Regions from separate parts of the Lysobacter sp. 5GHs7-4 genome, predicted to be linked through region 3. Evidence: predicted binding sites of a transcription regulator. Region 3 holds the regulator's gene; each other region holds the start of a gene.

Region 1 (2,268 bases), 1.7 Mb from region 3:
GAAGTACGGCGACAGGTAGCCGCGGTCGAACTGCATGCCCTCGACCACGTCCAGCTCGTTCTCCAGGCCCGAACCGTCTTCCACGGTGATCACGCCTTCCTTGCCGACCTTGTCCATCGCCTGGGCGATCAGGTCGCCGATGTCGGCGTCGGAGTTGGCCGAGATCGCGCCGACCTGGGCGATTTCCTTGCTGGTCGAGGACGGCTTGGAGATCTTCTTCAGCTCTTCGACGGCGCCGACCACGGCCTTGTCGATGCCGCGCTTGAGGTCCATCGGGTTCATGCCGGCGGCGACCGCCTTCATGCCCTCGCGGATCAGCGCCTGGGCCAGCACGGTCGCGGTGGTGGTGCCGTCGCCGGCGTTGTCGGAGGTCTTGGAAGCGACTTCCTTGACCATCTGCGCGCCCATGTTCTCGAACTTGTCGGCCAGTTCGATCTCCTTGGCGACGGACACGCCGTCCTTGGTGATCGTCGGCGCGCCGAAGCTCTTCTCGAGCACGACGTTACGGCCCTTCGGGCCGAGGGTGGCCTTCACGGCATTGGCGAGCACGTTGACGCCGCGCACCATCTTGGCGCGTGCGTCCTCACCGAAACGAATTTCTTTGGCAGCCATTTTGAAACTCCGAAATTAGGGATTGGGAATGAGGAAGAGCGGAGGGCGTACGGGGCGGAATCGCAGCGCAAGCGCTACTCGAATCGCGTGGGCCCCGTCGCGGCGCTTAGCCGACGATCGCGAAAACGTCGTCTTCCTTGAGGATCTTGTATTCGATGCCGTCCTGCTTGTAGGAGCTGCCCGAGTACTGGCCGTAGATGACCTTGTCGCCGACCTTGAGCTTCGGTGCGCGCAGGCTGCCGTTGTCCAGCGCCTTGCCTTCGCCGATGGCGACGACTTCGCCCTTGGTCGACTTTTCCTTGGCGGCGTCCGGGATGATGATGCCGCCGGCGGAAATTTCGTCGGCTTCGATCGGCTTGACCACGACGCGGTCATAGAGCGGCTTGAGATTCATGACGACCTCTGTAAGTGACTGAATGGGTGGAGAAAGAACGTGAATTTTAGCAGTCGCCCCAGCAGAGTGCCAATGCCGGGGACAAAAACGCCCGGCGGACCGGGATAGCCAGGAGATGGGGCGGGGACGGGGCTTTTCAAGCGCCCGGCGAGCGACGGCGCCAGCGCGGCCTGCGGAGCCGTCCGGGATTCGGGGCCGGGGCGCCTGACGGGGCGGCCGTCGAGCGCGCGCCCAAGGCGCGGGAGTCGGCGGGTCGTGCGGGATCCGGAGGCTGCGCCGCCGGTGCGGGTTGGCGGTCGCCGCGGCTCACGCCGCTCCTACAGGCAGCAGGCGGGGACGCGTCGCGATCGGCGTGTCGCGATGGCGTGTCGAACGGCGCGGCCGCTCACGCCTTTACGCCACGACGACGCGGCCGGCGCGACCCTGCGAACAAGCGCGAATCGCGGCGTCGGAAAGGCATGGGGAGAAACGCCGCGATCCGCGTTATGCGCGGCGACGAAAACCAGGTGCGTGCAGGTGCGCCGCGTTGCGGCGGCACTGCGTTCGGATCGCCCAAAAGAAAAGAGCGCGTCCCGTGGAACGCGCTCTTTGGTGCGGAGATGGCCGTCCTCAGCATGGCGCGATCCTGCGCCCCTTCCCCCGAACCGACCTCGTGTCGTTTGCCGACGTCCTTGTTGGCGTGAGTGGATGTTGTTCACTCCACGTCACATTTTCTAGGTCCCCGGTCGCGAAATTTGCCGACTCCTGGTGGCATCGCGAAAGGCTGAACGCCGTCGCCATTGACTTTGAACCCCCCTTCGGGCTCAACTTGCTACCGAAAGCACACAAGGTATTCTCACTATCGGTCGCCTAGTGACCGGTGGTAGCAAATGGCTATTTTGTAGGCAAAAACCCCTCAACAAGGAGCGTAAGGATGACGCCACAACAACGGATTCGGCTCGCGCGGCGCCATGCAGGCATGTCGCAAGCGGCCCTGGGCGCGGCGGTGGGCGTGCAGCGCAGCGCGGTCGGGCACTGGGAAAGCGCACAGGGCAAGTTCCCCAGCGTGGCCCATCTGCGCGAGGTCGCGCTGATCACGGGCGTGCAGTTCGAATGGCTGGCCACAGGGCGCGGCAAGATGAATTTGTCGGCGGACACCGAGATGGATTCGGTGGCCGCGGCCGAGGCCCTGCTGGTCGACGATCCCTTGGAACTGCGCTTGATCGTGGCCTTCCGCGACACCCCGACCAAGTCCAAGGCGCCGCTGGTGGAAATCGCCGAAC
Region 2 (2,268 bases), 1.9 Mb from region 3:
TACCTGATGGGAGTAGGGGAGAAAAACGTATTTGAGTGCTTAATCACTCATTAAATCGGACAAATAAACACGGCGCGTCGGCGCCGATCAGTGCGAGGTGGCGTTCCAGAACGCTTCGAAACCCGAATCGATGTAGCGCTGCGCGTGTTCCGGTTCGCGCGCGGCGAATTCCATGGTGGTGTCGGCCAGGGCCGCCATGATCGCGGACACGAACGGCTGCGGCAGGCCGCGCAGCGTGCCTTCCGCGGTGCTTTCCTGCAGCAGCGCGCCGAGCTGCGCGAACAGCTGCGCCGCCTCGGCGCGGGTCTGCTCGGTCACGCGTTCGCTGGCGCCCAGTTGCGCGATCGCCTTGCGCTTGGCCGGATGGCGCACGCCCCAGCCGACGTAGTTGCAGAACGCATGGCGCATGCGCTCCTTCAACGCCGCCTCGCGCGGATAGGTGGCCAGCATGATGCCGTGCAGTTCGGTCTTGATCTCCAGATACAGCTGGTTGAACAGCTCGTCCTTGGTGCTGAAGTAGGTGAACAAGGTGCCCTCGGCCACGCCCGCGCGCTGGGCGATCTTCGACGTCGGCGCGCTCGCGCCCTGCTCGGCGATCGCCTGGATGGCGGCGGCGAGGATGGCGTTGCGTTTGTCTTCGCTCTTGGGGCGGGCCATGGCGCGGCATGTAATTGAGTGCGTACTCAATCATATTGGGCGATGATGGCCCGACGCAAGACCGGACCGACCAACGGCGCGACCGCCTACCCCTGCCGAAAGAGGGGGCTTGTGCCCGTGCCGGCCGGCCCCAGCTCGCTATAGGGCCCGTTCACGTACCTCGCCGTGCCCGCGGCGGTGTTCACCCTTCGGATACCCCAGGTGTGATTTGATAAGCAGCTGATTTTTATAGTTAATTTTTCATAGTTGGGGCGAGTGTCCAAGGCCCGGTCGATACCGGCGCGGGGTCTGGATTCGTTCTATCCACGCAACACTGCGGAACTTCCGGGGTCTTTAGCAGTCTTAGACCCCGACTGCTAAGATGGCTGCCATGACCCAGATCACTCTCTCCAACGCCCTAGTCGCCAACAACCTGCCTGTGCCCAGCGCGCTCGGTTCGCTGGACGCGTACATCGGCGCGGTGCACCGCATCCCGGTGCTCACCGTCGAGGACGAGCAGACCCTGGCGCGCCGCTTCCGCGACGAAGAAGACCTCGACGCCGCCCGCGAGCTGGTGCATTCGCACCTGCGTTTCGTGGTGCACGTCGCCCGTGGCTATAACGGTTACGGCCTGCAGATCGGCGACCTGATCCAGGAAGGCAACATCGGCCTGATGAAGGCCGTGAAGCGCTTCGACCCGGAGCAGGGCGTGCGCCTGGTTTCGTTCGCGGTGCACTGGATCCGCGCCGAGATGCACGAGTTCATTCTCAAGAACTGGCGCATCGTCAAGGTCGCGACCACCAAGGCGCAGCGCAAGCTGTTCTTCAACCTGCGCAAGAGCAAGAAGCGCCTGGGTTGGATGAACGCCGAGGAAGTCAGCCAGGTCGCCAAGGATCTCAATGTCTCCGAGCGCGAAGTGCTGGAGATGGAATCGCGCCTGTCCGGACGCGACGTCGGTTTCGACGCGCCGTCCGACGAGGACGACGACCACGCGCCGCCGTCGCCGGCCGCGTACCTGCGCGCGCACGACGAAGACCCGTCGCAGAGCTACGAGCGCGAGGACGAGGAAGACAACCAGCTCGCCCTGCTGCGCGAAGGCCTGTCGGGTCTGGACGAGCGCTCGCGCGATATCGTCAAGCGCCGCTGGCTGGACGCCGACAGCAAGATCACGCTGCAGGAGCTGGCCGACGAGTACGGCGTCAGCGCCGAGCGCATCCGCCAGATCGAAGCCAACGCGCTGAAGAAGATGCGGGCGCTGTTCGCGGCCTGATCCGCACGCGCAAGCTGCAAGCATCGAATGGCCCGGGAAACCGGGCCATTCGCGTTGTGGGTCGGGGTTTTCTGCTGTTGTATGGGTTTCGTCGCTGCGCGCCTGAGTCGCCGTCCGCAACTCCATCGTTCGCAGCGCCGTCACTCCCAATGCCGTCATTCGCGGTGACGTTACTCGCAACGCCGTCATTCGCAATGCCGTCATTCCGGCGAAAGCCGGAACCCATCTTGATCTTGCTCCGGCTGACGCCACGCGCCGTGGCGTTGCGGAACGTCAAAATGGGTTCCGGCTTTCGCCGGAATGACGGGTAAGGGGGTTGCGGGGCATGCGCGGCAGCGCATGGCGCTAACGTCGCGCACGCG
Region 3 (2,268 bases):
AGCAGCGCCTGGTGTTCGTGCTGGCCGTGAATCTCGACCAGGCGCGAGGCCAGATCGGCGAGCTGTCCCAGGGTGGCGGGGCGGCCGTTGATCCAGGCCCGCGAGCCGCCGTCGGCGCGGATCACGCGCCGGACCTGGCAGCTGTCGTCTTCGTCCAGTTCGTTTTCGCGCAGCCAGGCGGCGGCCGGGGCTGCGTCGTCCAGCGAGAAGTCGGCGACCAGCTCGGCGCGGTCGGCGCCGTGGCGGACCACGCCGCTGTCGGCGCGCAGGCCGCTGATCAGGCCCAGGGCGTCGACCAGCAGCGACTTGCCGGCGCCGGTCTCGCCGGAGATCACGGTCAGGCCGGGGCCGAACGCGAGTTCGGCGGCGCTGACCACGACGAAATGCTTGAGGGAAAGATGAGTGAGCATGCGTTGGGGGTGTGCTGGAGCCGCGATTGTGCCGGGTCGGGCATGACCGGGCTAGCAGGGAATGCCGCCAATCTGTGTCGGAATAGTCTCCAAGGCTGAGATTGGACCGAGACCGGCGTGGGCCTCCGGTAACCGCGCCCCGCCTTTTTGTGGGAGCGGCGTCCCACGGGGATTTACTTCGGTCATAGGCCGCGATGCCGTAGCGACGATCTGCAGGGAAGGCATCGCCCGCCGCAGCCGTCCCGTAACGCGCCTGGCCCCCGAAACCGCGCCGCGCCGCTTGCGCCCGCCGCCGTGCGCGCTTATATCCACTGCCATGAATCGCCGCACTTCCGACCCCAGCCTGGACCCGCGTGCGCGCCAGTTGCTGCGCACGCTGATCGGGCGCTACATCCACAGCGGCGAACCGGTGGGCTCGCAGACGCTGGCGCGGCACGCGGGCCTGGACGTGAGCGCGGCCACGATCCGCAACATCCTGTCCGACCTGGAGGATGCCGGCCTGCTCAGCGCGCCGCACACCTCGGCCGGGCGCATCCCGACCGCGCAGGGCTATCGCCTGTTCGTGGATTCGTTGCTGCAGGTGCGGCCGCTGCCGGACGGCGACCTGGCGCGCCTGCGCAACGAGCTGCCGACCGGATCGGGCACCCAGGCCCTGCTGGGCAGCGCCTCGGAGCTGTTGTCGGCGATGACCCATTTCGTCGGCGTGGTCAGCGTGCCCAAGCGCGAGCAGTTCGCGTTCCGGCGCATCGACTTCGTGCCGCTGGACGCGCAGCGCGTGCTGGCGATCCTGGTGTTCGCCGATCACGACGTGCAGAACCGCATCATCCAGACCCGGCGCCCGTTCGACGCCAGCGAGCTGGAGCGGGTCGCCAATTACCTCAACAGCCATTTCGCCGGCCGCCCGGTCGCCGACATCCGCGCGACCCTGCTGCGCGAGCTGCGCAGCGCGCAGTCGGAGATGGCGGCGCTGCTGGCGCAGTCGGTGGAACTGGCCGAACAGGCGCTGGCGCCGGACCGCGACGACGACATGGTGCTGGCCGGCCAGACCCGGCTGATGGGCGTGCAGGAGCTGTCCGACGTGGAGCGCCTGCGCGAGCTGTTCGAGGCCTTCGCGCGCAAGCGCGAGATCCTGCAATTGCTGGAGCGGACCATCCATGCGCCGGGCGTGCGCATCTTCATCGGCGAGGAAACCGGGCTGGCGCCGCTGGAAGGCGTGTCGCTGGTGACCGCGCCGTACACCGCCGGCGGGCAGGTGCTGGGCGTGCTGGGCGTGATCGGCCCGACCCGCATGGCCTACGACCGGGTGATCCCGGTGGTGCAGGCGGCGGCCGATGCGCTGGGGGATGCGTTCAAGCCTGAGGTTTGAGCGGCCAGCTTTCTGTGGGAGCGGCGTAAGCCGCGATCGCGAAAGCCGGCGCCCGGCGTCAGCCCGCTGCGGACGTAACCCGGCCGCCCACGCCCATCGCTCCGGCATCGCGGCTTACGCCGCTCCCACAGAAAGCGGATGCGGATTCGAGCCTGGGCGCCTGCTTTTGTGTAGGAGCGGCGTGAGCCGCGATGCCGGAGCGGTGGGGCGTCGTGTGTGGGGTTGTGCCCGAAGTCGGCTGGCGCCGGGCGCCGGTTTTCGCGGTCGCGGCTTACGCCGCTCCTGCAGGGAGCAACGGCGGATATGCAGGCTGGACGTGCCGCTCCGCAGGGCGTTGATGGCGCGGACATCGGTGCGGGGATCGGGCTATTCGGCCGGTGTGGGTGCCCATCGTCCCAAAATTGGCGTCGAACGGCGGCGCTCGCGGCGGTTGGCGCACGATCGCCGTAGATCGCGGCACTTCGGCCGGGCCGGCGCACTTGAACGGTCCCG

Evidence for each region. Region 3 encodes HrcA, which represses chaperone genes, less so after heat shock. Its sites were predicted from a motif close to TTNGCACTCNNNNNNNNNGAGTGCNAA; they were not measured.
Region 1: LVB77_RS04865 (co-chaperone GroES) is a predicted target of HrcA. The motif match lies at 1,053-1,079, and genes of this name have one in related genera.
Region 2: rpoH (RNA polymerase sigma factor RpoH) is a predicted target of HrcA. The motif match lies at 991-1,017, and genes of this name have one in related genera.

The regions. Positions count from the first base shown of each region.
Region 1 covers NZ_CP089924.1:1,119,163-1,121,430, reverse strand. Annotated here, with positions in the region: gene groL (chaperonin GroEL) at 1-612, opposite strand, end outside; gene LVB77_RS04865 (co-chaperone GroES) at 719-1,006, opposite strand; gene LVB77_RS04860 (helix-turn-helix domain-containing protein) at 1,920-2,268, shown strand, end outside.
Region 2 covers NZ_CP089924.1:4,681,968-4,684,235, reverse strand. Annotated here, with positions in the region: gene LVB77_RS21140 (TetR/AcrR family transcriptional regulator) at 88-657, opposite strand; gene rpoH (RNA polymerase sigma factor RpoH) at 1,028-1,906, shown strand.
Region 3 covers NZ_CP089924.1:2,823,947-2,826,214, reverse strand. Annotated here, with positions in the region: gene recN (DNA repair protein RecN) at 1-410, opposite strand, end outside; gene hrcA (heat-inducible transcriptional repressor HrcA) at 727-1,776, shown strand.